2 linked regions of the Marinomonas mediterranea MMB-1 genome follow. Each later gene encodes a partner of the first gene's protein in a complex. Links are inferred from orthologs where the notes say so. Each region holds a gene or a part of one and is shown on either strand. Other genes may lie near its edges. The genes, in order: uvrB and uvrD.

The links.
Region 2: the proteins of uvrB (region 1) and uvrD are in contact, whole or in part, in a crystal structure (PDB 7EGT), measured with the Thermus thermophilus proteins. The link is inferred for Marinomonas mediterranea MMB-1 from one-to-one orthologs. Residues at the interface, in WP_096411307.1 of Thermus thermophilus: Glu23, Leu25, Arg26, Asp27, Gly28, Glu29, Arg30, Phe31, Arg55, Glu326, Asp327, Phe328, Glu379, Ser382, Gln383, His398, Gly400, Arg401; in WP_096412145.1 of Thermus thermophilus: His654, Arg656, Phe657, Gln666, Asp668, Glu669, Lys680, Arg681, Leu682, Ser683, Lys685, Tyr686, Ala687.

The regions. Positions count from the first base shown.
Region 1 is NC_015276.1:3,022,798-3,038,770, reverse strand. The notes cover bases 5,879-8,847. They hold uvrB (excinuclease ABC subunit UvrB), read left to right. Parts: upstream 5,879-6,332; coding sequence 6,333-8,363; downstream 8,364-8,847. Other genes in these bases: MARME_RS13840 (EF-hand domain-containing protein), read left to right, coding at 8,689-8,847; MARME_RS13845 (hypothetical protein), read left to right, coding at 8,374-8,559; MARME_RS13855 (MBL fold metallo-hydrolase), read right to left, coding at 5,879-6,000. In the rest of the region: ihfB (integration host factor subunit beta), read left to right, coding at 133-438; MARME_RS13880 (LapA family protein), read left to right, coding at 511-834; lipopolysaccharide assembly protein LapB, read left to right, coding at 841-2,013; pyrF (orotidine-5'-phosphate decarboxylase), read left to right, coding at 2,048-2,752; MARME_RS13865 (ComEA family DNA-binding protein), read left to right, coding at 2,953-3,258; MARME_RS13860 (SulP family inorganic anion transporter), read right to left, coding at 3,386-5,098; more of MARME_RS13855, read right to left, coding at 5,125-5,878; more of MARME_RS13840, read left to right, coding at 8,848-8,964; MARME_RS13830 (DUF4177 domain-containing protein), read left to right, coding at 9,911-10,153; membrane protein insertion efficiency factor YidD, read left to right, coding at 10,156-10,359; MARME_RS22555 (hypothetical protein), read left to right, coding at 10,759-11,295; MARME_RS22705 (hypothetical protein), read right to left, coding at 11,329-11,463; MARME_RS21875 (hypothetical protein), read right to left, coding at 11,473-11,622; MARME_RS13820 (hypothetical protein), read left to right, coding at 11,703-12,062; MARME_RS13815 (hypothetical protein), read left to right, coding at 12,282-12,860; MARME_RS13810 (phosphotransferase-like protein), read left to right, coding at 12,906-13,430; MARME_RS13805 (TonB-dependent receptor), read right to left, coding at 13,780-15,973. UniProt on the Escherichia coli protein: The UvrABC repair system catalyzes the recognition and processing of DNA lesions. A damage recognition complex composed of 2 UvrA and 2 UvrB subunits scans DNA for abnormalities.
Region 2 is NC_015276.1:4,631,791-4,647,764, reverse strand. The notes cover bases 4,807-7,776. They hold uvrD (DNA helicase II), read left to right. Parts: upstream 4,807-5,171; coding sequence 5,172-7,382; downstream 7,383-7,776. Other genes in these bases: MARME_RS20990 (LysR family transcriptional regulator), read right to left, coding at 7,603-7,776; MARME_RS21000 (PA3496 family putative envelope integrity protein), read right to left, coding at 4,816-5,004. In the rest of the region: MARME_RS21025 (aminotransferase class V-fold PLP-dependent enzyme), read left to right, coding at 1-441; MARME_RS21020 (hypothetical protein), read right to left, coding at 471-824; MARME_RS21015 (hypothetical protein), read right to left, coding at 1,088-1,876; MARME_RS21010 (DsbA family protein), read right to left, coding at 2,400-3,038; MARME_RS21005 (amino acid aminotransferase), read right to left, coding at 3,188-4,384; more of MARME_RS20990, read right to left, coding at 7,777-8,463; MARME_RS20985 (MFS transporter), read left to right, coding at 8,764-10,314; MARME_RS20980 (NADPH-dependent F420 reductase), read left to right, coding at 10,545-11,225; MARME_RS20975 (TRAP transporter substrate-binding protein), read left to right, coding at 11,615-12,745; MARME_RS20970 (TRAP transporter substrate-binding protein), read left to right, coding at 12,998-14,110; MARME_RS20965 (NAD(P)-binding protein), read right to left, coding at 14,211-15,974. UniProt on the Escherichia coli protein: A helicase with DNA-dependent ATPase activity. Unwinds DNA duplexes with 3'-5' polarity. Translocates on single-stranded DNA with 3'-5' polarity. Initiates unwinding more efficiently from a nicked substrate than double-stranded DNA.

The sequences.
Region 1 (15,973 bases):
AAAAAGCGAATATTCGTAAAAAATAATAGAAAAAGTTAAGAAAAAGGGGGAGAGTTACGCTATAAGTTATTGCTTTCTTTCCAGATTTAGCTAATCTTAGCAAAGTGATCAAATTCTAGTCGAGAGGACGAGATGACGAAATCTGAGCTGATAGAAATGTTAATCGATCAGCAATCTCATTTGCCTGTGAAAGATGTGGAGCTCGCAATAAAAGCGGTTCTGGATCATATGTCTGAATCTTTGGCAAATGGTGAGCGCATCGAAATTCGCGGCTTTGGTAGTTTCTCACTGCACTATCGAGCACCAAGAGTAGGCCGCAACCCAAAAACGGGTGAATCTGTGGAACTTACCGCTAAATATGTTCCGCATTTTAAGCCCGGTAAAGAACTGCGAGAACTCGTAAATTTGGATGATACAGCTCATCATGAGCTTAATTAATGTGTAAGCGTACTCGAAATTTACACCAGACAACGGCATAATGTAGCGACAGTATTTTTAGGTGGGGACATTATGTTGAAATGGCTTAAACGCGTGCTGTTAGCCGCGTTGCTTATCGTTTTTCTAGTTGTCGGTGTGTTTTTCTCTATTCGCAACCCACAATTGATTACTTTGGACCTCGTTGTATGGCATGGTCCAGAGTTAAGTATCGCTCTCTACCTTATCTTAGCCTTCGCTGCTGGCGCTATTGTTGCCTTGCTGGCAAGTTCTGTTACGCTATTACGTTCTGACCGCCAAATAAAACTCCTATCCAAAAAGCTTGATAAAAATAGATCTGAGTTAGACTCTCTTCGCAAAGCCTCTCTGACGAAAGAGCTTGCGGTTAGCGAGGAGTAGACACACTTGACCGAGTTGGGGTTGTTTCTTGTTCTTTTTATTGCTCTGTTCGTTGGATGGGTGATGGGACGACGTCGTTCTGAAAAGCCGACGAAGCAAGAACTCAAAACCATTTCTTCAGACTACTTTCGTGGTTTAAATCACTTATTGAACGGGCAACAGTCCGAAGCGATTGACGCGTTTGTAGACTCTCTGGAAGTCAACTCCGAAACCTTTGATATTCACCTAACCCTCGGGAATTTGTTTCGAAAAAAAGGTGAGATAGAGAAGGCCATTAATGTCCATCAAAACTTGTTGGCACGTCCAGACATTGGTGAGCGTGAAATGCGCTTGGTTCAATTAGAACTGGCAAGTGACTTTATGTCAGCGGGTTTGCTAGACCGTGCGGAACGGTTGCTATTAAACATTGCTGCTAGAAAAACAGAGTTTCAAGCGCAAATCCTCACTTTACTCATCGACTTATATGAGTTTGAGCAAAGTTGGGACAAGGCCATTCGGATCAGCGAGCAATCACAAAAAGCAAAGCCGTCGGTAAAAGAAGCGCAACGTTTGGCACACTTTCACTGTGAGCTGGCGCAAGTTCAAGTAAAGAAAGAACAATGGAAACAAGCATTCACTCATTTTCGTAACGCGTTGGATGCGGACCCCAAATGTGTTCGTGCCAGTGTTGGTATGGCAGAGGTATTGTGTGAGCAAAGGCGTTACCGTGATGCCATAAAAGAGCTTAAAAACGTCGCGGAACAAGATCCTGATTTTATCCCTGTTATATTACCTAACTTAAAAGACGCGTATCAAAGGGTGTGGTCTGGAAGTGGCTATCACCAATTTCTGGTTGAGCAAAATAAAGACCATTCATCGGCGTCCTTAATTTTGGCGCTCGCTAAGCACTATGCTCAGGATGATAAACGGTTTGCAGAGCAGTTTTTGATTGAACAGCTTCGCATTCACCCTACAATTAAAGGGTTTAAAGAGCTCATTCAAATGCAACTCTCTGAAAGTCAGGGCGTCAACGAGCAGCATTTGAATGTCCTTTTTGAGCTGATCGATCAGCTTACGAAAGCGAAGCATAAATTCCAGTGCCGCCAATGTGGCTTTTCTGGGCATCAACTACACTGGCAATGTCCGAGCTGTAAAAGCTGGGGATCAGTGAAACCTATACACGGTCTTGAAGGCGAATAATCTCAAGGCGAAATTGAAAGAAAGAGGAATACGAATGACCTGCCAATCCCCAATTGTGGTGGCTTTAGATTTTCCAACACCTGCTCAAGCAATCGATATGGCGAAACGCTTAGATCCAGCCCTTTGTCGAGTAAAGGTCGGGAAAGAATTATTTACTAAAGCAGGTCCTGCAATTTTAGATGAATTGCATGCATTAGGGTTTGATATCTTTTTGGATCTTAAATTCCATGATATCCCTAATACGGTTGCAAACGCGGTGTCTGTTGCGGCCAAAGCGGGGGTTTGGATGGTGAATGTTCATGCATCTGGCGGTCGTCGTATGATGGAAGCTTCCGCAAATGCGCTGGCTAACATCCAAGATCATAATACCTTGCTGATTGCTGTAACGGTATTGACGAGTATGGATCAGACGGACTTGCAAGAAATTGGTATCGATTTGTCTCCAAGAGATCATGTCTTGCGCCTAGCAAATTTGGCGAAGTCGTCTGGCATGGACGGCGTAGTCTGCTCCGCACAAGAGTCTCAAATGTTGTCATCTGAGCTTGGCAAAGATTTTGTACTTGTAACACCGGGAATTCGCCCTATTGGATCTGATCAAGGTGATCAAAAACGCATTTTAACGCCCGCTGAAGCAATGGTGCAGGGCAGCCACTATTTGGTCATGGGTCGTCCAATTACTCAGGCCGCTGACCCAATTGCTGTGTTGATGCAAACGAACAAAGACCTCGGTGTTGCTTAGTGTAAGCTTAGCTTGAGCAACTACCGCGCTGCTTTTTCTGGCGAGAAGCGAAGATCTTTCTAGTAAGCTGTTGAGTTAAACGAGCAATCGAGCTAGGCTATCACGTAAGCCGACTCAGGTGAGTCGGCTTTTTTGTGTCTTTTAAAGACGTTTTACTGTGAAACCATGAAGGTTTCGAATTCAGATAAGGAAGTTAAAATATGCTAAATACCGCCATTCAATTATGGGCGCGCACTGCTGCGTGTGCCACACTCTTACTCTCTCTATTGTGTTTCTCGACCGCTGCACTTGCGGTAACGCCACTGGACGTTAATGCTGCGACCGCAGAGGAACTTGCGTTGATATTAAAGGGTGTGGGAACCTCAAAAGCCCAAGCCATTGTCACGTACCGTAATGAACACGGTGCATTTGCAAGCATCGAAGATCTCGTGAATGTAAAAGGCATCGGCTCATCGTTACTGGAAAAGAATCGCAGCTTTATTCGAGTCGCGAAAGAAACGGACTAGTCGTTAATTTGTACTAGTTTGTTCTCTTCAGCACTTCCTCATGTGCGTGCCTGCTGAAAAGTACGTTTAGCATGGGGAAGTGCGTTTAGTGGCTCCTTTCACTGATAAGCTCAACTAACAAATTCAGCTAAGAAGCCTCTAACAATGTTTCGACGGCTTGATGTTGGGTTAAAAAAATGTCGCCGGACAAATGCTGAATAAAAGTGGTGTTCTTCAGTTTGTCCATGACAGGGCCTTTGACTTCAGAAAGGTGCAGCTTTATCCCTGCTGATTGCAACCGAGCGTGGATCATTTCAATACTTTCCAGTGCACTCGAGTCAATCATATTAATAGCAGTGCACATCAGAACAACATGCTTAACATCGCACTGGTGGGCAACTAAGTAATTTACTCTGTCTTCTAAAACTCGTGCATTGGCAAAAAACAGATTCTCATCGATTCGCACTGTAATGATAGAAGGGTGTGTTTCTACCTCAAACCGTTTTATGTTTCGAAAGTGCTCTGTCCCTGGTACTTTGCCGACGACGGCGATGTGAGGGTGACTGGTATGCCATAGAAATAGCATAACCGAGAGCCCAACGCCGGTCATAATGCCCGCCTCGACACTGACTAATAGTACGACTAAAAACGTGGCGATCATCGCCGCCGCGTCGTGTTTTGAGTACTTCCAAACCGATAGAAACGTTTTGATATCGATAAGTTGTACAACAGAAACAATAATAGTCGCAGCAAGCACCGCATTGGGTAGATAATAAAAAGCGTCGGTTAAATAACTGAGCGTAATCAAGATAAATAAGGCGGTTAAAATGCCTGTCATAGGAGTTCGAGCACCAGCATCGAAGCTGACCACAGAGCGAGAGAACCCACCCGTTACTGGGAAGCCCGTACTCATGGCGGAGCTAATATTCGCAGCGCCAAGGCCGATAAGTTCCTGGTTTGGGTCGATACTTTGTCGTCGCTTTGCTGCAAAAGATTGTGCGACCGACACAGATTCAACAAATCCTACAATACTAATGAGCACAATAGAGGGAAGTAGTTCAGATAGTGTGCTCATTTCCCACTCAGGAAAAGCGAATGCAGGTAGGCCATTTGGTACGACACCAACGACACTCACGTCCGCTTTGATCAGTTCAAACCAAATAACCGAAAGCGTTGCTAATAAAACGACAAAGACAGGTGAGGCTTTGGCGACCAATTGGCTCGTGTTTCGAGCGAGACCGAAGCGTTGTAGCATCTCAGGTAAGTAACGTCTAAACCCAATGAGCACGGTAATGGAAGCTACTCCAAGAGCAAAGGTAACATAGTTACTGTTTGGAGCGTTTTCCGCCAAAGAGTGCATGAGCTCAGGCAAATTGTGCCCATTGGCGCGAATACCCAATAAGTGCTTAAACTGCCCGACCGCAATGATGATCGCAGAAGCACTGATAAAGCCCGATATGACAGGGTGGCTAAGAAGGTTCGCTAAGAACCCCAGTTTTAACATGCCCATTCCGAGCAGAAACAGGCCAGACGTTCCCGCCAAGAGAATCGTTATAGCGGTATATTCTGCCGTCCCGGGGGCGGCGAACTCCAACGCAGCGGCGCCAGTCATCATAGAGACAACCGCCACTGGGCCGACGGCAAGCGTGCGGCTGGAACCAAATATAGCATACGCCACAAGCGGCAAAATGCTGGCGTATAGACCGACTTCTGGCGATAACCCTGCGAGCATGGCGTACGCAAGACTTTGGGGGATCAGCATAACAGTGACGATAACGCTTGCTACCAAGTCGGCTTGAAAGTCCGACTTTTGATAGGTCTTTAGCCAGCTAATGGCAGGGATATACCGGTCAATATTCATTTCGGTTCGCTTCTTTTGCTTGATTTCTAAACGGCGTTTAACGGTATTTTTAAATAACGAATGCCGTTGTCTTCAGCTGGTGGTAGCTCGCCCGCTCGCATGTTTACTTGCACTGAGGGAAGAATCAGTTTCGGCATGCTAAGTGTTTTGTCCTTCGTCGTGCGCATCTCACAAAACTCGCCTTCGGAGACACCGCTATGAATGTGTGCATTTGAGCGCTTTTGTTCAGCCACCGTCGTCTCCCATTGGTACTCATCTCGACCGGGGGCTTTGTAGTCATGACACATAAAGAGTCGAGTGCTGTCGGGGAGGGCGAAAATACGTTGTATGGATCGATACAAGGTACTGGCATCGCCACCGGGGAAATCACATCGTGCAGTGCCGTAGTCAGGCATGAATAACGTGTCGCCTACAAACGCAGCGTCTCCGATGTTATAGGTCACGCATGCAGGGGTGTGGCCAGGTGTGTGCATGACCTCAATGGACAGATCGCCCAACGGCAGGCTTTGCGCATCGGACACGAGAACATCAAACTGCGAACCATCTCTTAAAAACTCGGGTTCAGCGTTAAACAAGCTGCCAAATGTCGTTTGTATGGTGGTAATGTGATCGCCGATCACAATGTCGCCACCTAGCTTCGATTTGAGATACGGTGCCGCAGATAAGTGATCAGCGTGAACGTGAGTTTCTAATATCCATTTTAGCGTTAAGTCATATTGCTTGATGTGCTCGATTATTTGATCGGCAGAATCAGAGCTGGTTCTGCCTGATGCGGCATCATAATCCAACACCGAATCAATGATGGCACACTCGAGAGACTTTGGGTCTGTTACGGCGTAAGACACGGTGAACGTTGCTTCGTCGAAGAAAGCAGTAACAAGTGGTTGGTCTGATAATGGCATGTGATTACCTTTAATATGGTTATAAGGTTATTTCTAAATAGAATATACTAAGTTTTTATATTAGTAAAACCTGATTTAATGCGTATATCTTATTAAAGCGGCTTAGTTCTATAGATTTGGTTATATGGGATGGTGGATCTAGCGTACATTTCGAGTGCATTTCTAGTTCACCAAACTGACACCTCGCGTGCGCTGCGAGTTCGAGAGCGACAGACAGTGTTTTTTTAAGTCAATCTTAGGAATCAGCTCGGACGAGAAAGCGAATTTTGCTAAGATAGGGAGGTTGGATAATAGTGATCAACATGAACCAAACTTGAGAGTAGGAAGCCGACGTGACTCAACAATTTGAAGTAGTATCAGCGTATCAACCTGCTGGTGACCAGCCAACCGCCATTGCGAAACTGACTCAAGGCATAGAGGCTGGATTAGCGCATCAGACATTGTTGGGTGTAACGGGCTCTGGTAAAACGTTTACGGTTGCAAATGTTATCGCGAACGCAAAGCGACCTACCATCATCATGGCGCACAACAAAACGCTGGCGGCTCAGCTTTATGGCGAGTTCAAAGAGTTCTTTCCAAATAACGCCGTTGAATATTTTGTGTCTTACTACGATTACTACCAACCAGAAGCCTATGTAGCGGCATCCGATACCTTTATCGAGAAAGACGCATCGGTAAACGAACACATTGAACAAATGCGCTTATCTGCAACAAAAGCCTTGCTTGAGCGCGAAGACGTTATTATCGTCGCAACGGTTTCTGCCATATACGGTTTGGGTGATCCGCAGTCCTATTTGAAAATGATGCTTCACCTTGATCGCGGAGACCGAATTGATCAACGCGCCGTATTACGTCGTTTAGCGGAGCTACAGTATTCGCGCAATGATTTAGTGTTCGAACGAGGGAATTTTCGAGTACGTGGTGACGTGATTGATGTGTTTCCAGCTGATTCGGAAGACACGGCGTTTCGTATTGAGTTGTTTGACGACGAAGTCGATAACTTGTCGATTATTGATCCATTGACCAATAAAACGATTCGAAAAGTCCCCAGAATCACTATCTACCCAAAAACTCATTATGTCACGCCTCGCGAGACCATCGTTGATGCCATTGAAAGAATAAAAACGGAACTCGATCAACGACTAGAACAGCTTAAATCGCTGAATAAACTCGTCGAGTTACAGCGTTTAGAACAACGTACGAATTACGATTTAGAAATGATGCAAGAGCTGGGTTATTGCTCTGGTATCGAAAACTACTCCCGTTATCTATCAGGTCGCCCCGAAGGCTCACCGCCACCGACCTTGTTTGATTACCTCCCTGCTAATGCCTTACTCGTGATAGATGAATCTCACGTTACCGTGCCACAAGTTGGCGCTATGTATAAAGGTGACCGTTCTCGTAAAGAAAACTTAGTGGAATACGGGTTCCGCTTACCGTCAGCATTGGACAACAGACCAATGCGCTTTGAAGAATGGGAATCGATCAAACCGCAGACTATTTTTGTGTCGGCGACCCCCGGCAAGTACGAAGCAGAACATCAGGATTGGGTGGTTGAGCAGATTGTTCGACCGACGGGGTTGATTGATCCAGAGGTAGAAATTCGTCCAGTCGCCACACAGGTGGACGATCTTTTATCAGAGATTAACCTTCGTCTTCCGACAGGCGAACGTATATTGGTCACGACACTGACCAAACGTATGGCCGAAGACTTAACCGATTACCTATACGAACACGGCATTCGGGTGCGTTACCTCCATTCAGATATTGATACCGTGGAACGAGTTGAAATCATCCGAGATCTTCGATTGGGTGAGTTTGATGTATTGGTCGGGATCAACCTACTTCGTGAAGGTTTAGATATTCCAGAAGTCAGTTTGGTCGCGATTCTCGACGCAGACAAAGAAGGCTTTTTACGCTCTGACCGTTCATTGATTCAGACCATTGGTCGAGCGGCTCGTAATGTGAACGGTAAAGCCATCTTATACGCAGATAGAATTACCGGTTCAATGGGGCGTGCCATTGAAGAAACAGACCGCCGCCGTGTGAAACAGCAAGCGTTTAACGAAGAGCACGGCATTGTTCCAAAAGGCATTACCAAATCGGTAGAAGACATCATGGAAGGCGCGTACAACCCCGGCGCAGGTAAAGGTCGAGGCAAGCAAACGCGTAAAGTGGCTGAGGCTTCAAAAGACTATCAAGTCGAAAGCATGGACGATGTGGCAGAAGTACGTAAGGCGATTATTAAACTGCAAAAAGACATGATGGAAGCATCGGAGAACCTGCAATTTGAACTGGCAGCAGGCTACCGCGATCAAATCCGAGTGTTGCAGAAAAAACTAAAAGAAGTTGGCGAACTGTAGAGGGCGAAAAATGTCACTGACATTGCGTAATCGAAATATTATCCGAGTCATCGATGGCGATGTCATCGTAAACTGCACCATCATCAAAATGTGTTTTGATTACGTGGTGGTCGTCTTTCGTGAGAACGAATATAAAGTGCCGTATGACAAAATTGACGAAGTCATTGGGCATGAGCTGCTTGTCCCAGTGAGCTAGCGTTTGAGCGTTTCTTTGTGAAAATGTAAACAAAGACGCAGGAATGAAAAGGCTGCGAAAAGCCGATTACGTCACGGTTCGGGCAGTGTCATACTGAGTGTTATCACCACTTTTAGTATGAATATTATTATGAGCCGAATTATTTTATTAGCGTCCCTCGTCCTGTCATTTTCCACGTTTGCACAAGATCGCCCAGAACCGCCAACTGGAGGAATGGGAGGAAAGCCACCTAGCTTTTCAGACTTTGACCAAAATGGCGATGGCTATATTTCCTTAGACGAAACACGTGGCCCGATGCAAAACGACTTTAACGACATTGACACCAACAGTGACGGGTTATTGACCGAATCTGAGATCGATCTTTTTATGAAAAATCATCGTCCGCCTGAATCACCACGCGATTAGAATTGACGCAAAGCAGAGCCGACAAAAAAGTTTATAAAACCTTAAAAATTATTAGCTTAGTGCTTGCCAATCGAATTCCTCTGCGTATAATAACCACCAATTCGTAGGTCTATAGCTCAGTTGGTTAGAGCGCTACCTTGACATGGTAGAGGTCAGCAGTTCGAATCTGCTTAGACCTACCAACGAATTCTACTCACTTCCTAAGTGAGTCACGAAAGCCGAACCTAGTGTTCGGCTTTTTTGTGCCTGAAATTTATGTCGCAGCGGCTTTTCAGATACCTTCCCGTTACTCAGGGTCGGTGCCAGCGGTGTTTCAGATTCCCTCCCCTTACTCAGGGTCGGTGCCAGCGGTGTCTCAGATTCCCTCCCCTTACTCAGGGTCGGTGCCAGCGGTGTTTCAGATTTCCTCCCCTTACTCAGGGTCGGTAGCAGTGGTGTCCCAGATTCCCTCCCCTTACTTAAGGGGAGGGTTAGGGAGGGGTCAGTGACTCGCTCGAAACAGAAAATCTACCAACAGGTAGCTCAGCCCGTAGCTCATACTAGGACACCTAGCTTGTTACACTCCCACTTTCGTTGATTCATCCGCTTGCTATGTCAGTAAAGTAGCATCAAATTGTCAGAAGCGAGAGCGACTAAGATCTGACTAATCGGCGCTCAGTGGCGTAACGAATTGACTAAAGGAACAACCATGATCAGGCGAAAGGTTCTGAGGGATTAGGCTTGCCAATTACCTACAATCTGGGTAAAACTAAAGAGATAGTCGAGCAGAAAACGTTCAAAAAGAGTCTTCTTCGTCTGATTTAGAGACAAGAGCACTCGAAAACACACCGCAAAGACACAGGGAGGTCGCATCATGAAAAAAGCAAATTCCCTATATAAAGACGCGGCAGTTTAACAGACGATTATATTTATTAGTACGCATTAAATCATATAAGGAAAATAATTAATGTTTGAATATAAAATGGTTCAAATTCCACCAAATATAGCTGTTCAAATGAAGGCCCATAAAGGAAATGAAGCTGCTGCATACTTAGAAGGTGTTGTAAATGAACACGCATCTGATGGGTGGGAATTTCAGCGTGTTGACAGTATTGGTGTTGATGTTCAACCTGGCTGTTTCGATGCCCTTAGTGGAAAGAAAGCTGAAAGAAATAGTTACTATGTAATAACATTCCGTAAGGAAAAGTAGCTTTGATTTGGCTATCTATAAAATTAATACTCTTTTACCGGGCAATCGCCCCAAAGAGACTACGTAATTCGTGTTTATTTGAGCCGACCTGCTCAGAATATGCGATTTTAGCTCTTAAAAAGTATGGTTTTTCTAAAGGTTGGTCCCTTTCATTTAAACGAATTACTAACTGTAAGCAACCTAATGGGGGAGTAGATTACCCATAAATATAACAAGGAAATCACGTCGGATATATTAGCAATACAGGCCACCCTTAACTTTTCACTATTGGTTAAGTCGCGTCAAATTGTCAGAAGCGAAAGCGACTAAGATCTGGCTAATTGGCGTTCAAACAACCGTGATCAGGTGAAAGGTTCTGAGGGGTTAGGCTTGCCAATTACCTACAATCTGGGTAAAACTAAAACGTTCAAAAAAGAGTTTTCTTAGTCTTATATAGAGACAATAGCACTCTAAAACACATCGCAAAGCCACAGGGAGGTCACACCATGAAAAAAGTAAATCTCCTATGTAAAGACGCGGCAGTTCAACAGACGGTTATAACTGCGGTTAAGTTGCCGTATGACCCTTAATTGTTGTAAGCGATAGAGATCACGGGAATAGTATCGATGCTTTGGAAAGAACCGGATTCGGGGGGAGATGGCCCTCCTGATTTACTTGAATTAGTTTCAAGTTTTAAAAGAAAAGTTAAGGAGTCGTTCCAATTAAAAGGACGATCATCTGATGTTGATGAAAGCGAAGAATTAATAGCCAAAGGAACTCACGATTGTACAGCTGACAAAAGAAGTTATTTTTTAGAACTGTATATTAAGTGCCGAAGCAGCAATAAAACAATTAAGAAAATAACGGTTACAAAGCCTTATAAAGTAGCTGCTTTGCTGACTGTTGTTTCATTTGGTGCAAGCCAGTTCATCGAGTATGTTGTTACTGACAATCGATATCCGTTAGGTGTTGAATACAGTTTACTAGATGTGTGTGTAAATTCTTCCGGTTACGCAATTCCATATGAAGGCTATCGATCAAAAAAGAAAATTTGCTTATGCGCTTTGGAGGAAACTATGAATGAAATTTCTTACATCCGCTACAAGGTCGATGAAGACAGATTTCAGGAGGTATTTAGGGATAACGCGAAAGAATGCAAGTAGCCTGCTTTAGTACCGCAGGCTACTCGTTAATGTTTAATCTTCTAAATACTCCTCGTTGTTTGGATTGTGAGCATCGGCCCAATCATCCATGTCAGCGTCATTGTTTGGGTTGTTTATATCTGACCAAAGATCAAGTTCTTCGTCAGTCATGTTTGATGTGTCTGGCATAGTAAGTCCTTATTTGGCCTTGGTGCTATTTTTAGCAGCCGCCGATTGCGCCTTAGCTGCGAAAGAGCCTTTCGGGGTTTTTCCGCCATTTGCTTTGGCGGTGGCTGACTGAATTCTTGCAGCAGCGGCCGAGGTCATGGGAGTCTTGATTTTAGACATGTTAGTCTCCTTAATTAAGTTAAATGTTGACCATCCCCGCTGGGATGGAAAATAGAGATTAGCAAACGAGAGGGGGACAAATGGGGACAGTAAGTACTCAAAAACTTCAGACCGAGATAAAGTCAATATTGGGGAAGCTTAAATGGTCTCATAAAAAGCTGGCCAGAGTCGTTTATGCCGAAAGAAACGATTTTGATAATGAGGATGAGATAGTTAGATTTGAAGAGTCCTTTAAAAAGGACTTGTCTCGACCAACAACCAAGCCAGAACGACTATCAGAGTATCTCATGATTCTCTCCCAACAAGACGAATTTCAAAAATCAGGCATGATTCTTCCTGTATATACAAAAAGCGGGGTTCTCAGTGAGACAATGGAAGAAGGCATGAAAGATATATCTTTATTCATTAATGGCTTGATAACCGATGAAAAAGGCTTATAACAATGCTATGAACTCGGACTGCAAAAAACCGCGCCGCTCGTACCTCACTATGCAGCTTTTTGGCTCTGACTATGGTTGGCGTTAGTTTATAGGGGAGCAAATGGAAGACTTAACTAGAATTTACTCAAAGAATCTTTTTTTCACGGCCTGTGTATTTGTAATGGGCCTTGTGATCCCTTATGCAAAAGGGCACTTTTAGCAGGGTGGATCTTAGTTTTATTGGCGGTTGTTCTCTATGGTTATATAGGTAAGCTGCTAATTGATCTCATCAAACAGCTAAGCAAAAAGGAAACTTCAATCAAAGAGCTTAAGTTCTTCTTCATTACATTGGCAGTGCTTTGTGCTGGCGGTTATTTTTTTATTGGAGTAATCGATGCAAAAGAGCAAATGATATCCGGCCTACGAGAGATTAAGGCTGTCGACAATTATGATTTGTTCTCATTCGACGGTTTCTTTAGTTACTTTCAAGACCTCACTCTTACTTATCTGAATAGCTTATATTACTCAGTAGTTGTTATGGCAACTTTAGGGGACTCGAAAATTGTCGCGGAAGATGGATTCAGTAGAATTATTATTGCCTTTGAAGTGGGGGCAGCCCTTAGCCTAACGATTTTTAAAATTGGTGAATATTATAGTGAGCGATCCTCGGCAGAAATTATGGAAACAGAGCGCCGAATATTAAGCGAGGTACAAAAAATCAACTCTAGCTATACGTTTGATTCTGAAGCTGGCTTTTGGGAGCGTACATTTATGAAACTAACTATTAAGTCCAGCCGAAGCAGAAAAGCGCGCGGCTAATTTAGGCATTATGTTTCAGAGCTTACCAAATAGAAGGGACTCTTAATGTCATATCAACTAATTGTAATTGACGGTCCATCATGCGTGGGCAAAACGCAGTTAGCGAAAGAATTGCAGAAGCAATTGTCTCACGAAGTCTGGCTTAATTTTTCAATTGATACCATCGTTTATACCTTGCATCAGATGATTCTAGATGGGTGTAATTATGAGAATAAGTGGGACACTCTTGACCGTAATGCGCTATTGGCAGGTACATTTTCATGCGTAAAGAGCCTATTGGACTGCGGTAACAAGGTGATTTTTGATGTTGTCGTCTCTACCGATCGTCGAGCAAATGAACTGTTAGGCTACCTAAATGAGTTTCGCGTTTTTTATGTAGGTTTAACCGCTGAGTGGGCGTGTTTAGAGCAGCGTGTAAATGCGCGTGAAGATCGCACGTTGTCTGAAGTAAAGCATGGGTATGAAACGACACCGAAGCATCTACCTTATGACATTCTAGTAGATACGACACAATGTGATTCGGTGTTAGTTGCGAAAGACGTTATCAAGGCGATGACACTAAAAGTTTAAAGCATCATCGTACATGAAACATAGCAAGAGGCTGTGGTGTCAATCGGTAGCTTAAACCTTTGGTGTTTGTCACATTGACCCATATCTGTCCATCGAATTTAAAATAGCAATTACTTTTTGATGTCAGGTTGACGCAGGTAATTATCGCGACTTTTTTGGCTTTCCTGATGTGACTCATCGTTGATACCGTTCCTTAAAAATGGAATTGGACTGAATGGTTGACACCATGGCCATGTATAGAACTGTGCGTACTTGATCTCGTCCACTTTTACCCATAAAAAAGGGCTGCATTAATTCATAATGGAGCCCTTAACGTTTGTATTATCTAACAGGTTTTAGCTTTAATATGTTAGAAGTTTACTGATGCTGAAACGTTGACGCTACGACCTTCTACTAAACCTAGATCGTTATAACTCGCTGTTGTCCAAGCTTCTTTATCTGCTAGGTTTTTGATATTCGCTCGGATGGTTACCGGCAGTTGAGCGATTGTTGTCGCATATCGAGCTCCCACATCAAAGATTGTGTAACCTGAAATAGAACTTCCATTGTCAGCGTTCAGGTATTGGCTAGAGACAGAGTTTGCATTGGCCGTTAAGGTTAGGTTTCGTACAAATGAAGTGTCCCACTCAGCCCCTAACTTTGCTTGCCAATCGGGAACGCCAGCCGCTTGATTGCCATCATTACTGCCTCCACTGGTAGCAGTGAGTTCGGCGTCGATGTACGCAAGTCCACCCATTAGACGTAGATTGTCAAGCGGTGAACCAAAGAAGTTCCACTCAAGTCCGCGGTTGCGCTGCTCACCATAGTAGCCGAATATATTGGTATCAGTATCGGTATAACTACTGGGCTTTTCAATCTCATAGAGGCTGATAGTATGTGTAAACAGGCCTTGATCAAGCTTTAAGCCAACTTCCTTCTGCTTAGTCTTGTACGGTGAGAAGATCTCTCCAGCATTCTCAGGCACCGTAGCACCGCCTCTAGCCGTGGTAGGTGCTGTATCCCCTTTGTTAAGCCCTTCAATGTAGTTAGCGTAGACCGATATATCATCCGTCAGTTTGATGACTAATGCAGCAGAAGGTGTAACGGCACTTTTGTCGTATTCAGTACCTGCTGATAACATACCGCCAGTTTGCGCTGTTTTAACTTGCTGATGACGCGCCCCCAATGTCAGTTGGTATTTGTCTTCCGCAAAAGAGAGCGTATCGGCTAAGCCGAAGCTGGTCAGGGTCGTTTCCGTCGTTAATAGTAGTGGGAAATTTAAGTCTATACCATCCGGGAGTGTTCCCCAGTCAGGGTTATAAATGTTGCTATTGATTGTGACCCCTCCAAATCTGCCAGCATACAAGTTGTATGTTTCGTCATAACGAGTCACATTGGTGGCGATTTCATGAATGACGGAGCCTGTTGTAAACTCGCCATTCAAGCCGATTTCGAGTGCAGTCCTTTTAGTATCATCACTTACGCCACCTAGCGTTGTTTCTATATCGCCAGCTGAGTTGATGATTTCCGCGCTGTCGGCACTCAATCCTGTATAGTTCCATTTAGTTACACCAGTCTTAGCGTATACGCTAAGCTGCTTACTGATTTCGTGTTCTCCTTGAATCATTGCTCCTTTCGTTTCGTTCTCATAAAAGGCCCAACTTGGATTTAAAAGGGTATCGGTGGAAGGAGGTGAAGGAATATCGACGCCCGATGCGACGGTAACACCCCGAGTCGGTGCATCTACATTTTCTTTTGTTTGATAAATATCTGCGGAGATTTTTGTTCGATCACCTCGCCAATCTAAACCAATCGAACCTAACTGTGATTCGTTTTCTTGATGGTCAATGGTTCCGTCACCCGATAAAAAAGCACCGTTTACACGTATGCCTAAGCTATTAGCTTCACCAAATCGTCGACCCACGTCAAAGCTTGCACCAATTTGAGAGTCGGAGATATATTTGGTCGTTAATTGAGTGAGTGGCTCATCATGCGCTCGTTTCATTGTCAGGTTAATTGTTCCACCTACAGAGCCATTTGGGGCCATACCATTTAGCATGGCAGAGGGGCCTTTCAAGACTTCAACACTCTCATACATTTCTGTCGCGCTGCGGTAGTAAGGCGCCATACCTGCTAAGCCATTCACTGTGGCATCGTTGCTGTTGGAGGTGAAGCCGCGAATCGCGTAGCTTTCTCGGCTTTCACCACTGGTGTTGCTGGTATAAACCGCTGGATCTGTTGTGCTGATGACATCGGAAATATCATTGGCTTGAATGTTTTCGATGTACTTTTCTGTATAACCAATGGCACTAAAAGGGGTATCTAAAGGGTCTTTATCCCCTAAAAAGCCAGTGTGGTTAGAGTCTAAAACTTGTCCGTCTGTGCCCGAGTAAACGGGCTTTTTTTCTTTTGAGGAAACGACTTTCAGTACAGGAAGCGTGACACTGCTTTTATCCTCTTCGAGATCGCTTGCTTTCTCTGTTTCTGTCTCTGTCTCTGCAAGCACGCTAGGGCTGTATAAGTAAGCTGCGCTCGCCGCAATTGCTAAGCTAAGAGCTGTTTTC
Region 2 (15,974 bases), 1.6 Mb from region 1 along the record:
GATCATGCTCAGGTGGCCGCTGCACAGGGAGTACTGGATTACTTTGACCTGTTGCATGACCATCATTTTCAAAATGAGGCTTCGGTTCTAAAGCGCGCTGAACGAGTACGCGCCTTATTGCACGATGCAGAAGTTGCCTTGCTGCAACCGCTGCTGGATTTTGTTGATCAACACCCTAAATTGCGTTTACTTGGCCCTGCGGATGCATCACAACGTGCCGCGACTGTGGCATTGATGCATTCTGAGATGGATTCAGACGTGCTTGCTAAGCGTCTGGTGGAGAAGGGCATCATATGCGGCGCAGCGCATTTCTACGCCGTTCGATTACTCGAAGCGATGGGAATAGATGCGGATAAAGGCGTGCTTCGATTGTCTTTTGTGCATTACACCACGCCCGATGAAATGACGCAGTTGGTTGATGCTTTGAGTGAGGTGTGTTGAGTTGGGCGACCTATTCTCTTCTTCGCTGTCTATGCATCGTCTCCAAAATTGCTAAGGTATAAAGTAATATCTTCTTTGGTGTAACCTAATATTTCACCAATACGATATTCTTTCTCTTCAAAATCATCGTCATGGGCAGTATAGCCAGACAGAATTATATCTCTTAGTTCTTTTGCTTCTGACTCAAACTCTCTGCGATAGAAGATATACGATTCGCTTTCACTTTCTGGCTGTGAAAATATGAGTGTCTCAGCACCAACCAATTTTGCGGCAGAAAAATGTTCTTCTGGCCATGAGTCCCAATTGAAATAGATTACGTGTTTTTCACCTCGGTCAAAAAGTATAAATTCAATTCCTTCATGTGGGCCGATTTTTCCAGTCATGTTTGTCCTTTTCATGTCTCGTTAGAGGGGCTGACATAGGCGCCCAATTTGAAGAACTTGTCATACATTGACGGTGTTCGAAACTTTTCCGGTAACTGCATTGTCTCCACAGAGAAAAGCACGGCGGATACGGCGTGAAATACAGTGGTAGTAAGGCGTGTCAGGCAAGCTGACTTGTTGCTCTAGTGACCTACATGGATGTAGGTCACTAGAGCAACACAGGAGCAGTTGACGAGCGTACGCGAAACCCTCTTTAGTTCTTGTTAGGAGTATTTTTCACGAATCTTGCGATGAAATTCATTAATATCAATATCTTCTTTAAGTGACTTTAGCTCTTCAAGTAACCAGGGGCGTGTTCCCCTATTGATTGGAGTTTTGCTGGAGCCACCTATGAATATTTGATCATTGACATGGTCTGGTGGACTGCTGTTATCTGAAGGTATAACAATGTATTTCAGTTCAGGCCAAATTTTTAACGCGACGTTAATTGCTCTTATTGCGATATTAGCTTCAACTCTGTAGCCAATCCAAATTCCCTCTTGCTCACCTTTGATCGACTTAAATGGTTCGCGTTTATCATACTCTTTATGTCTGTGAGGATATATCTCTGCGTTAAATCCTTTGTTCTTGAGGGACTCTACAATTTCAGAAGACCCAATAACATCGATAACTGAAACTGATATATTATTAATGTCACTAGTATCAATCACTTGTTCTTTTACAATTTCTTTGTCTTCGAAAGATGTAAAAGTTTCCGCCTGTATAAATTCGCCCTGTGAATATGCTCCTTGCTCTTTTATCCATTCAGCGTACTCTTTTCCATCTTGTAAATGTGGTCTGTACTTGGTTAGCATGAGTAATACGCACCCAATTACGATGATAACCACAACCGTTGGCGATATAACCAAGTACCCAGCAGCCCATTCAGGCTTTTCAATATTTACTGCGGTTGTCAGTAGTACCGTGATCACAGATACCAACATAACAAACCATGCAGCCATAAGCTGAATGGGGCTTTTAATTTTATCTGGCATCAGATTGGAATCTGACATTTATATACTCCTAACATTTTATCAATGCGCATGCTCATTTATCCAGTTGGGTGATTTCATATTAAACACTAACCATTTGAAATATAATAACTTTCTAGTCCTTCTGAAAAAGCGAGTGTTGAAATCGAGTATGCGCTTATGTATTTCTTGGCATGGCACACTAGTTCGCTGCCCATGCACTATACATCTGATACTAATACACTTTTAGAAAGCGTAGTAGACAAAGCGAGAAGGTGAATGTTGTTCACCTCAGAAATAGTGTGCCATTTTTGAGATGGCGCAAAAATAGGTTGGATATAGACCCTGTTTTTCTATTCGGTAATGCTGTGGACGGCTTCGATGTGTGTGCTGTTGTAGACCCCCTCCCAACCTCCCCCTTGGTAAGGGGGAGGAGCTAGATCGAGGTGTTGAGCGCTCCTTTTACTTGGTAAGGGGAGCTAGACCGAAGTATTGAGTGCTCCCTTTGCTTGGTAATAGGGAGGAGCTGGATCGAGGTGTTGGTTATTTCCTCCTCGCTAAAAAGTCAGTCTGTCTCTACAGGCAGTGCGGCTTTTATCGCCTGACGCATGGTTTCATGGTTTTCATAATCAATCGGGATTTCGGTTAGGTGGTCGCCGACGATGACGGCTAAAGACGGAAATGAGTTGAGCCCTAGATGTCGTGCTTGGGTAATTTCATGTTCTAGTGTTTGTTCTTCTTTCACGAGCGCCATGGATTTTTGAAAACCGTCTTCTTTTAATCCTATGTGTTTTGCGCAGCGGGTGAGTGTGTCGAGATCGGATGGGTTTTGAGCGTTTAGGTAGTAGGCGTGTTGTATTTCGGTTGCCATTTCATGTTCTAGGCCAAAGTCTCGGGCGACTAGGCAGGCGCGGCAAGCTGGGTAGGTTGAACGACGTGGTGCGGCTTCTCGCCAAAAATCAAAATTAAACTGCGTGCCAAGGCTGTCTGAAATACGATGCCATGTTGCTTCCAGCTTCGTTTTCATTTCGTCGGGCATGGGGGTATCTGAATCGGGTGCTAGCCCTCCGAGCATGGGTTGTATGCTCAACTTTTGTTTGTCGATTAAAGGCTGTAGTGCTTTTTCAAGCTGATTCCAAACGGGTTTAAAGCCCCAACACCAGCTACACATTGGGTCATAGCAGTAAATCAGAGTGGCGGTCATTCAAGGTGCTCCATCGAGTCTTAGCCAAAACTGGATTTACAAAATTAACAGGTAAAACGAAAAGAGCCAACAGTTTGTTGGCTCTTTGGTCAAGTTTGTATGCTTTTCTCTCGCATACAGCGACGCTTGTCGCTGAGCGGTTGAAGCTGCTATTTCGTTAAGACAGCGGCAATAGCGTCACACAGTGGTTCCATGTTGTCTTTGGTCATGCCTGCGACATTAATACGACCTGAGCCAACGATGTAAATACTATGATCTTCTTTTAGGCTCGCCACTTGATCAGGGTTTAGGCCTGAGAAAGAGAACATGCCCTGTTGCTTGGAAATAAACGAGAAGTCCTGCTCAACCCCTTTTGCTCGCAATGTGTTGACGAACAAGGTGCGCATTTCTTGGATACGCTGGCGCATGCTAGCAAGTTCCATTTCCCAAAGACTACGTAGTTGGTCGTTGGTCAGAATTTCTGTCACAACCGCAGCGCCGTGAGAAGGCGGGTTAGAGTAGTTGGTACGAGCACAGCGTTTAATTTGAGTAAACGCGGCGTTAGCTTGCTCTTCGGTTTCAGCCACAATGGTCAATGCACCAACACGCTCATTGTACAGTCCAAAGTTTTTGGAGAATGAGTTCGCGATCAGCATTTCTGGGGTTTCTTCCAAGAAAGTGCGTAAGCCAACGGCATCTTCTTCAAGGCCGTTGCCGAAACCTTGGTAAGCAAAGTCGAATAAAGGTAAGAAACCTTGTTTGCTAGCCAGTTTTGCAAGTTGTTGCCATTGAACCGCTGTTGGGTCGATGCCAGTTGGGTTGTGGCAGCAGCCGTGGAATAACACAACGTCGCCTTCAGGGACTTGTGACAGGCTCGCTAGCATCGCTTCGAAGTCTAGCGTTTTCGCGTTTGCGTCGTAATAGGCGTAGCTGCCGACTTCAAGGCCAACAGATTGAAAGACGGCCTGATGGTTCGCCCATGTTGGGTTGCTGACCCAGATTGTTGCTTCGGGAAGATGCTTTTTGATGAACTCAGCTGCTACGCGCAATGCACCAGTACCGCCAGGTGTATGGGCGGTATGAGCGCGATTTTTAGAAATCACAGCATGATCTTGACCAAAAAGCAGGGCTTTTACCGCAGCGCGGTAAGCTTCCTCACCTTCAATGCTAAGGTAGCTTTTGGTGTTTTCATCGATAACAAGGCGTTCTTCTGCCTGTTTTACCGATTTAAGGATCGGTGTAGCGCCTTGTTCGTCTTTATAAACGCCAACGCCTAAATTGATTTTATTAGGGTTTGTGTCCTTACGAAACGTGTCGCTTAAACCAAGAATAGGGTCAGCTGGAGCAGCTTGGATGTGTTCAAACATGGTGACTCCCCGATAGGGTTATAATTGTTTTTGTTTTTGTGGGTTGATGATTAAAAAATTTAGATGTAATGGTACTTGAAACGCTATTCGGCTTCTAGGGAATAGATCAATAAGTCGATTATCTTTTTGTAGAGATCGTTGCACGATTATTGCGCTTTCCAATACCATGTTAAAAAGAGACTCAAAATGCTCATTTGTAACGTATAAACTTCGCTTTTTCGTCTATTTTTGCCTCGTCTTGGCTTCGCTCGCGACTTAGTGCAGGGGGCTTTTGTAACTAAAATGAGGGTGAAAGCACTAATTCGAAAGCATTTTGGACAAAAAATAGGGGGTAGCAAACCCTGAACCGGCGTCTATAAAAGTAAGAGGCCAGCAGAAGACAGTCCTATTTAAAATAGGCTGTAAAAATGAGTGTTAGGAGACGTTATATATCAGTCGTCCCAACCGTCGGAAATCGCTTGTATTAAGCGTTGTTCCTCTCGATAATTCTCGATTGCGCGTCGTGCTTTAAGCATTCTGTCGCTATCCTCTTTTTGGGTTCGTTCGTTTTCTTCTTTTTTTAAACTGATGGATGCATGAAGCAATTCAGTTTTGATTTCAGCTACTTCCATAGACGTCATGAGTAATACCTCTCAGACTCTTTTGATGACAGATATGACGAATCACTGTCATCAGCCGTTGAAAAAAGTCAAAATAGATAGAAAGCAAGACTACCTGTATATAAAAACCGCAAAATTGATCAAAAATCAACCATTTTGTGGCTTAATTTTAAAAATGGCGGAGCTCAATGGACGTTTCTTTTATTCTCGATGCCCTAAACGACAAACAGCGTGAGGCCGTTGCCGCGCCACTTCAAAACAGTTTGGTACTGGCTGGCGCTGGTTCCGGTAAAACTCGCGTACTGGTTCATCGTATAGCGTGGCTAATGCATGCCTATGAGCTATCACCTTATAGCCTTATGGCCGTTACCTTCACCAACAAAGCGGCGCGAGAGATGCAAGGGCGTATCGAGCAGCTTGTTGGATTACCACCTCAAGGTATGTGGGTGGGAACCTTCCATGGTTTGGCCCATCGCCTGCTTAGAGCGCATTGGCGCGATGCAGGGTTGAAGGAAAACTTCCAAATCATGGACAGCGATGATCAGCTTCGTCTCGTTAAACGTATCATGCGAGAGTTTAATATCGATGATACGCGTTGGCCGCCTAAGCAAGTGGCTTGGTTTATTAACGGCCAAAAAGACGAAGGTCGACGTGCTGCTCATGTTCCCGACTCGCATGATCCATTTTCAAAAGGGATGCGAGAGCTTTATTACCACTACGAAGAAGCGTGTGAACGCAACGGCTTACTGGATTTTGGTGAGTTATTGTTACGAGCGCATGAATTAATGCTGACAAATCCGGCTTTATTAAAGCATTACCAACAACGCTTTGTGCATGTGCTGGTGGACGAGTTTCAGGACACCAACACCATTCAGTATGCGTGGCTTCGTGTGATGGTTGGTGATACTGGCACGATCACCGCAGTGGGTGATGATGACCAGTCAATCTATGGTTGGCGTGGCGCAAAAATTGAGAATATCCAAAACTTCTCAAAACACTTTAATGACGTGGCGACGATTCGTCTTGAACAAAACTATCGTTCAACTGGGCAAATTCTAAAAGCCGCCAACGGGCTGATTCAGAACAATGATGATCGCTTAGGTAAAGAGCTTTGGACAGACAGCGGCGATGGCGACCCGATTTCCCTTTATGCTGGGTTTAATGAGCAAGACGAAGCGCGCTTTATATTAGAGATTATTAAAAAGTGGCGCGACGACGGAACCGCGTTAAAAGACATGGCGATTTTATATCGTTCTAACGCTCAATCTCGTGTGATCGAAGAATGCCTCGTTAGGGAACAGTTGCCTTATAGAATTTATGGTGGGCACAGATTCTATGATCGTTTAGAGATCAAAAACGCATTGGCGTATGCTCGGTTGGCAGTTGACCCGAATGACGACGGCGCAATGGAGCGTGTAATTAACGTACCACCGCGTGGCATTGGCGAACGCAGTATTGGTACCTTGCGAGAGATCGCTCGAGATCAAGGTTGCTCTATGTGGCAGGCCGCAGAGCATATCGTGCAGCATGGTGTGATGCCTGCTCGCGCTTCCAATGCGATTAAGAACTTCTTACAGATTATTGATGGTATGGGGAATACGTTAATCCAACCTGATCTAGGTTTGGGTGATGTCTTTGAACACATCATTCAAGAAGCGGGTTTGATTCCTCATCATGAGAAGGAGAAGGGTGAAAAAGGCGAAGCCCGTATTGAGAACTTGAAAGAGTTAGTCAGCGCCGCAAGTGGTTTCTCGTGGTCAGAAGATGACGAAGAGTTTAGCTCGCCAATGATGGCATTCTTGGACCAAGCGGTATTGGATGCGGGTGAAGCTCAGGCGGATGAGTATCAGGATTCGGTTCAGTTGATGACGCTGCACTCGGCGAAGGGCTTGGAATTTCCATTGGTCTTTTTAACTGGCGTGGAAGAGAATTTGTTCCCTTCCAAAATGTCGTTTGAGGAACCTGGACGCCTCGAAGAGGAGCGTCGCCTTTGTTATGTTGGTATTACGCGGGCCATGGAGAAGCTCTATATTACCTATGCGGAATCGCGTCGATTGCATGGCAGTGAATCTTTCAATAGTCCTTCTCGTTTTATTCGTGAAATCCCACAAGAGTGTATTGAAGAAGTGCGCCTGCGCTCACAAGTCGCAAGACCTGTTTCGATGCAGCGACACAACTATCAAGGCACACTGCAAAAGCAAAATCAGAGCATATTGCACGGTTATCAAGTACCTGAAACCAACGTTTCAATGGGCGACCGAGTGAAGCATCCGGTCTTCGGTGAAGGGTTGGTTATTAACTACGAAGGACAAGGCCCACAGGCCAGAGTTCAAGTGAACTTCGATACCGAAGGTACAAAGTGGCTTGTGTTGTCTTTTGCTAAATTGGAAGTGCTGTAATATCAAATGATGGCACTTTGAGTTGATTTAATAGAGGCGGTTGTTGCTTCGCTGTCGTTGAGAGTTTGGCGGTCGCTATCGATAACTGCTTTCGTTAAGTTTCGTTCTACATGCTACTTAATTGTTGGTGTTAGACTCAGAGACATTAAGCATGGATGGGGTGCGTAGGGAAGGTGTGGGCTTGTTCACACCTTCCCTAGAGACCTAAAAATCTAGAGATCTATAGAGTAGTACCGTTGTAGAGTTTGAATATATGGCTGATTTCTTTGAGCACATTTCGAGTTTTAATGTCCGTCAGATGTGTATGCAACTCTATCGATGAGGTAGGAAGTGCGGGCAAATTGAACTTACTACGAACGTCTATCAGCCCTTCTGGAACAAGCCGCAAAGCGTAAACACCAATGGCCATTCCCGCTAAAATAGCCGAGTTAACAATGTCGGTATTGCCGCCAATCAGCATTTTTTGAAAAGGGATGTCTGCACTTTTTAAAATAACTGGTGCTTGATCGCGCACTTCACACTTCTCATCAAGCGTAGCCAGTTTTACTGAGTCTCCGACTTTGTACTTGTATTTAGGCGTAGCGAACCAGCTGTAATGTTCGATACAAAGCAGGTGTCCCTGTTTTCTATATTCTTCTGAGTTTACTATGACGGCGTCTAGCGTTCCTTCGTCATATTGCTGTTTTAGTTCGCTGGACAACCCGGTTGATATTTCTAACGTTAAATTAGGGTACTGAGTATTCACTTTGGCTAGAATCGCGGTTAACTCTGAGCCGATAATATGGCAGCCAATACCTAAGCGTAAGCGGTTTTTAACGGTATAGAGTGTTTCAACCGCTTTGTCATGAGCTTCTAGAAAGGCTTTTGCGTTACCAATGAAGGCCTCTCCTTGAGAGGACAGTCTCACGACACGGGGAGTTCGCTCTATTAAACGCCTGTTGATGCGTTGTTCGAGACGTTTGAGTCGAAGACTCAATGTTGCTTGACTGGTTCCAAGCGAGTTTGCTGCAAGTGTAAAACTCTTTAGTTCAGCAATGACTACGAATGCTCTTACTGCTTCGACATCGAGTGAAATTGACATAGCTATCCTTGTTACTCTGTGCGATCCATTTCATTTTGTTATCACTGTCTGTGCGATCCATTTCATTTTGTTATCACTGATATAGACATTATGAGGGTACCACCTCAATGAATCCAGTGCTATTTTGCCTCTCGATGACCAATCAGAAGAAGGAAACTACATCAGTTTTTATTCTTTCAAATGATTATTTAAAGAACGTCTTAATCTTTTTATAAAAAAGAAAAACACGCTTTTTTGACTGAAGTATCAGTCTTGTTGAGGGTGTTTGCGTTTACACAACATTGCATGGAGAGTTATGTTATGAGCACTATTTCGTCGAGAAATAGAATCGCTTTAATTTCGGTGTGCCTATCGGCAATTATGCTAGGGCTTGAAATTACAAGTGTACCTTCTATTTTACCTATCTTAAAAAGTGTCTTACCTGCGGATTTTATTCAGCTTCAGTGGATTATGAATGCATACACTATTGCCATGTGTTCGACACTGGTTGCAATGGGCGCATTTGCCGACCGGTTTGGTCGTAAACGGGTGTTTTCAATTGGTATTTTTGTCTTTTGCGTTGCCTCTTTGATTTGTGGGCTAGCGTCGTCAGCGCCTGTTCTGATCGTTGCGCGCTTTTTACAAGGCACCAGTGCTGCAGCGATGCTTGCATGTCAGGTGGCCGTGCTGTCAAACCAGTTTCAAAATGGCCCCGAGCGAGGCGTCGCGTTTGCTTGGTGGGGGATCATTTTTGGTCTTGGATTAGGCTTCGGTCCTATTGTTGGCGGCTTAATCGTCGCTCATATGAGTTGGGAATGGGTTTTCTTGATTCACGTCTTTATTTCGGTGATTACGTTGATACTAGCGCGTGTTGGTGTGGTTGAGTCGTCTGATCCTAAGGCGGTGAAAATGGATGTCGGTGGCATGATCACACTTTCTGGAGCGGTGTTCGGGCTAGTATTCATGATTACGCAAGGGAAAGATGTCGGTTATCAAACGGTCGAAGGCATTGCAATCATGGCGGCGAGTGCTATTTCTTTTGTACTGTTCATTATCATTGAGCGAAAAGTCGCTCGACCTATGTTTGATTTGAATGCCTTTAAAATTCGTAATTTCTCTGGTGCATTATTTGGTGCAGCGGGCATGAATTTCAGCTTCTGGCCTTTTGTTGTCTACTTCCCAATCTATTTGCAGAGTGTATTAGGCTACGGCGGCGTAACGTCAGGACTTATTATACTTGCACTTACTCTTCCAACGGTTGTTGTCCCTCCGATAGCGGAAAAAATCTTATTAAAAAATGGTCCAAAGATTGTGATACCGCTCGGGCTGTTGTGCATATCTGGCGGGTTCTTCCTATTGTGGGGCGCTGCGTCGGCCTCCAACACCGATTGGTTAATGCTAATGCCTGGCTGTATTTTAGCGGGTATCGGGTTAGGTCTTACGAATACGCCTGTGACTAACATGGCAACAGGGTCCTTACCTCCAGAGCGTGCCGGTATGGCATCGGGGATGGAATTTAGTACGCGTATGATTTCGTTGTCTCTAAATATTGCCATTATGGGCTTTGTGCTTGTGAGCTCGATTGTGTATCAACTTCGTAGCTTACTGCCTATAGATACCGTAGAAGTAGGGCTTTCTCAATTAGCTGACGTACTGGCGTCTGGTAATTTGCAGACGTTAGAAGAGTACGGCGTTCAGTCCTCTGTGGCGCAGAATATCTTGATGACGGGCTTTAGTAACGTCATGTTGTATGGTGCGTGTGCTACCGCAATATTATGTTTACTTGCATTCATCGCATTTGAAAGCAAAAAGGCGAAATCCAGTACAGATAACGATGGGGTGGATTCTGCTGAAACGCTTCCGACAGCCTAACGAAGGTATGAACAAGTCCACTGCTTCATTGTGAGGGTTAGGTCTTTCATCAAAGACGTTTTTGGATAATGGCCATTGCTCGAATGTTTCACATCGAAAACTAAGAGCTTCATGCCTCTATTTTACTGGACGATAGTGTTTATTGTCGTTGTGGACGCCGAAAGTTATTTGCTGGAGGGGTTATGCGTTTTACATGATGTTTATTTGATAACCTGGTAAAGGGAGAAAATATGAATATTGGGATCATTGGAGCAGGCCCTATGGGGCAAGTTCTTACTCAGCATGCTATCAATGCTGGGCACAAGGTTATGTTAAGTAATTCACGCAGTGCTGACTCGCTCACGAGAGTGGCTGATGCCTTACTCTGTGATGTGGGCAGCGCTGAGCAAGCGTCCGAGTTTGGCGAGATTGTTATTATTGCTGTCCCTCTTCACGCTTATGACAAATTGCCGAAAGCGTCACTAAAAGGAAAAATTGTAGTGGATCTACTTAACTACTTTCCGAATAGAGACGGTGCAATCCCTGACCTTTTGAATGAGAAAACGACGACAAGCGAAATGCTTTCTTCTTTTCTCGATGGGGCTATTGTCGTTAAGGCGTTTAACTCTATTACGGTTCAAGACCTTGCTCATGATGCTCGACCAGGACCAAGCGATCAAGAGAGACGAGCGATTCCTGTGGCGAGTGATGACCCGCAGGCTAAAACGAAGATCATGAATCTTATTGAAGCGTTTGGTTTTGATTCAGTGGATGCCGGTGTGCTTTCTGACAGCTGGAAGTTCGAACGTTATCGCCCTGTTTACTGTTGTTCGTTGCATAAAGAGACGATGGAGTCATTGCTAGCGTCTACCACTCGAGAAACCAAAGTACGTGACGGCCATTGGATACAGAATCGCCAAGCATTAGCTTAGCGCATAGTCGCTTGGTCGAATATTTTTCTATTTCTCATTCAAAGGCGATATTCAATGTTTGAGTTTCGCCTTTGAATGAGCGTATTTAACGGCTTGTATCAATGTCCTAACTGTCTTATTGGTCAAATAGTTGAATTTTTGTTCATCCCTCTCTACTATCCCTATCCTCGTTTTATTCTGAAAAACGGCTCGTACAAAGTGACTTAATCGAAAATAACAACATCTATGGTCTAAGTCGGCGAATCAAGGAACATAAAGTCTCAAACGCGCACTGCGTTTTTGCTTTAGTGAGCAGTCATGTTTAGGGACATGGTGGCTTTGAGTGTTCGCCCTGTATCGCGTGAATAAATGATGTAAAACGTAAAATTTGATTAACTCTAAGGAATAACATGAAGAAAGTAATGCAGTTTGGCAAGCTGGCTGCGGCGAGCTTGTTGGCGGTTGTGCTGACCGCTTGTGGTGGGGCTAGTGATAAAGAAGCGACGAAAGAGTCAGCAAAAAGTGCTCAGGTTGAGAAAAAGCCTGAGGTCATTAAATGGAAAATGGTGACCACTTGGCCAAAAAACTTCCCTGCTTTAGGTACGGGTGCTGAATACCTTGCGAAGAACATCAATGAAATGTCTGGTGGTCGTTTGCAAGTGAAGGTGTATGCCGCGGGTGAGTTGGTGCCACCTTTGGAAGTGTTTGATGCTGTCTCTCGTGGCACAGCAGAGATGGGCCATGCCGCGTCTTACTACTGGAAAGGTAAGGTTCCTGCCTCTCAGTTCTTTGCTTCTATTCCATTTGGTTTAACAGCGCAAGAGCTAAACTCTTGGATTTACCATGGCGGTGGTCTAGAGCTATGGGAAGAAATCTATCAGCCATTTAACGTTCTACCTATGGCGGGTGGCAACACGGGTGTGCAAATGGGCGGTTGGTTTAACAAAGAAATCAATTCCGTTGCGGATCTTAAAGGCCTAAAAATGCGTATTCCTGGGTTAGGCGGTGAAGTGCTTAAAAAGGCGGGTGGTGTACCTGTAAATTTGCCTGGTGGTGAAATCTTTACATCCCTGCAAACGGGCGCAATCGATGCGACAGAATTTGTTGGGCCATATAATGATTTGGCATTCGGTCTCTACAAAGCGGCGAAATACTACTATTACCCAGGCTGGCACGAGCCAGGTTCGGCAGTAGAGATTACGGTAAATAAAGACGCATACAATGCTTTACCTAAAGACCTGCAAGCTATTGTTCGTGCAGCAGCTCGCCAAGCTAATGCGGATATGTTGGATGAGTTTACCGCTCGTAACAATGAAGCGTTGCAGACGCTGATTTCTGAGCACGGTGTTGAGTTGCGTGAGTTCCCTGCTGATGCATTGGCTGAGCTTCGTGATGCATCCGAAGAGGTGATCGAAGAGTTAGCTGCAAATGATCCAGCGAGTCGTAAGGTGTATGACTCATTGAAAGCGTTTAAAGAGAAAGTATCCGCTTGGCACACTGTTTCTGAGCGCGCTTATATTAATGCCCGCGACGCAGAATAGAGTCTATTAATATAGCTATTTGATACTTTTATTAGCGTGTATCAGCTTGTATTAGAATGATCAAAAGCCCCAGAGAGTCTTCTCTGGGGCTTTTTTTATGGATTGGTGGCTGTATGACGTTTGAATATAAAGATGAGATTGAGAAGCTGGGATAAGAAAAGAGTTGTTGTTTTGGTTCTCAGTTTTTACACTGTTGCGCGAACGAATAAATCGTTAGTTTAACAATAAAAATAAACCTCCCAAGGAGTAACAATGCTAAAAATAAATACGTGGGGAAAATGGGCGCTTGCGGGCGTCACAGCGGCGGTATTGAGCGCATGTGGTGGGGCTGACAAAGTGCCAGAAACGGCAAAAGTCGAACCGAAACCTGAAAAAATCGAATGGAAAATGGTAACCACTTGGCCAAAGAATTTCCCAGGTTTGGGAACGGGTGCTGAGTATATGGCCAAAAACATTACCGAAATGTCGGGTGGGCGACTGACGGTGAAAGTCTATGCTGCGGGTGAGCTGGTTCCACCACTCGAAGTGTTTGATGCGGTATCACGAGGGACGGCTGAGTTGGGTCATGGCGCGTCTTATTACTGGAAAGGCAAAGTGCCGGCTGCACAATTCTTCACTGCGGTACCTTTTGGTATGACGCCTCAAGAGATTAATTCATGGATTTACCATGGTGGCGGTATGGCCCTTTGGGAAGAAATTTATGAGCCTTTTAACCTTATTCCTCTGACTTCTGGTAACAGTGGAGTGCAGATGGGTGGTTGGTTTAATAAAGAAATTAACTCCCTTGATGATTTCCAAGGTTTGAAGATGCGTATCCCTGGGTTAGGTGGCGAAGTGCTGTCTAAAGTAGGTGGAACGCCAATTAACTTGCCAGGTGGTGAAATCTTTACTGCGTTGCAAACGGGCACAATTGACGCCACTGAGTTCGTTGGCCCTTATAATGACTTAGCGTTTGGTTTATACAAGGCGGCCAAATACTACTATTACCCAGGTTGGCACGAGCCGGGCTCCGAAATGGAGTTATTAGTCAACAAAAAAGCGTTTGAAGCGTTGCCGAAAGATTTACAAGCGATTGTAAGAGCGGCTTCTCGTCAAGCGACTCAAGATATGCTTGATGAGTTTACAGCGAAAAATAACGATGCACTGCAAACACTGGTGACAGAGCATAACGTTGATCTTCGTCCGTTCCCTAAAGATGTCTTAAAAGCGTTGAAGAAAGCGTCTGAAGAAACCTTAAACGAAGTTGCAGCAAGCGACGAAATGAGTAAAAAGGTCTACGATTCCTTTAAAGCGTTTATGAGTAAAGTCTCTGCATGGCATGCGGTGTCAGAGCGTGCGTATATCAATGCGCGAGACGCTGAATAAGCTAGGGAAGTGTTAACTGAAAACGCGCTAGGAGCGATTTCTCCTAGCGCTTTTTTTGTCAGATAGCACTAACGTTGAGTTGTATTTAACACCGCGAACGCTATTCCTGCGTTTTTATGATCGCCTCAGCGGTTTGCAGCCCCGATAGTGTCGCGGACTCCACACAGCCCATATTAAATCCATTTTGAATCCAGTCTCCTGTTAGCAACAGGTTGCTAAAGCCACTTTCGTCGGTTTTTAGGCGGTATTGCGCGGTGCCTGTGATCGCTTGAACATAACGCTCAGAAGGGTCGATATTTGAGCGCCAGTATTGGCTTTGGAACCTACTTTCGCCCTCTGAACCACTCGTATCAGATAGCCAATCCCATTCAAACACGCCAGTCTCTGGATTGGCATTGTTCATAAATGGGTGAAACTTCTGTGTCATCATGGTTTTGGTGAGTTGTTCAACAGACGCTTTCTGTGCCATTGGGTATTGAGGATTTGGCGCTTTTGGCGCCGGGGTAGTTGGTGTAAAGGTACCGCAGAAATAGCTGATGTTTTTTGGTGTGGCATCTGCTGGCCAGTCTTCAACTTTCGTTAAATAGCTCACCGACGCCCAGTTATCGACCTGCTGTGTTGCGTACCCTAGCCACTCGGGCTGTAGCTCTCCTACCTTATCTGCAGGCCAGCCTAGTTCTTTTACGTCTTTATTGAACCAAAGTTGAAACGCCTGAGTGCAGACCGTTTCAACTTTCTCGGTCATCTTAGCCATTTTGGGACTCTTCTCTAATAAAGAAGGAGCAACATAAGGGATTGAAGCGACCGACATGCCTAAAATAACACGGTCAAAGTCTGTTCCAGCGACCAACTCGATTTGAGGTTGATCGTATATTTCAGGCCAGTTTGTCCAAAGCGACTCAAGATCAATTTTGTTAGCGATGAGTTTTTCCGCAATGTCGTCTTCAATTTGGTCGTAGATTGGTGCGGAAGGCCAACAAGGTAAACCTTTTACATCGACAAGCGGGTCATAGCCTTTCGCTTCATCCTTGAGAGGAACTTGTTTTGCAATTTTAATCTTTTCAACAATGGGGTTGCCGCTGGCGTCTGTGCCCGCTACCAACTCTTGAACGTTATGGAAAAACTTAAATTTTACGCCTAACTCGTTCAACACTTCATAGTATGGGCCAAAGACCACGTCCCCCATACCCGCATGCATTCGATAGACGAAGGTACCATTACTGTGTGTTGCGCCGTAAATAATCGCATTCAAAAAGGTGCCTGTTTCTAGATTGTGTTTTTCCATGTCGCCGTTTTGGTAAGCAAAGAAACCACAGTAAACGGTGTTCATAAATGGGCCATCTAGCGTTTCTTGGCTGGCACCATGATTTTTCATCCAGTCGGAAAATTCGATGTCGTTTAGGTGGTCGTAGTGATCGTGACTGCCGCTGTCTTTTAACATACCAATGGCGAGGGTTAGTCCGAAGTCGGCTAATAACCATAATCGGGTCACACACAGCTCTGCTTCATCGACATCTTTTTTTGTGATGTCGATGCCAAGGAGTTTTTTGATGGTGAAGCGCAGAAGAGGGTTGTCTAGTAAGGGAAGAAATTCTTCCGCTTTCTCACAAATTTCAGCAATGACCTTTCTTAGGCCAACCAATATGTCTGCAAGGCCGTCTTCAATGGCTTCTTCGACATAATCTTCAATCTTCTTGAATTGTTTTTCTGCTTTTTCTATCGCCTCAATTAAGCTATCAAATTTTGGATGCTTGTCTAATGTGGTTTTAAGCTCATTAGCAAAAGGCGAAAAGAAGCGTTGGATAACTTGAACGATTTTAATAGCAAACGACTCGTCATTATCGACTTTGCTATCACCATCAAA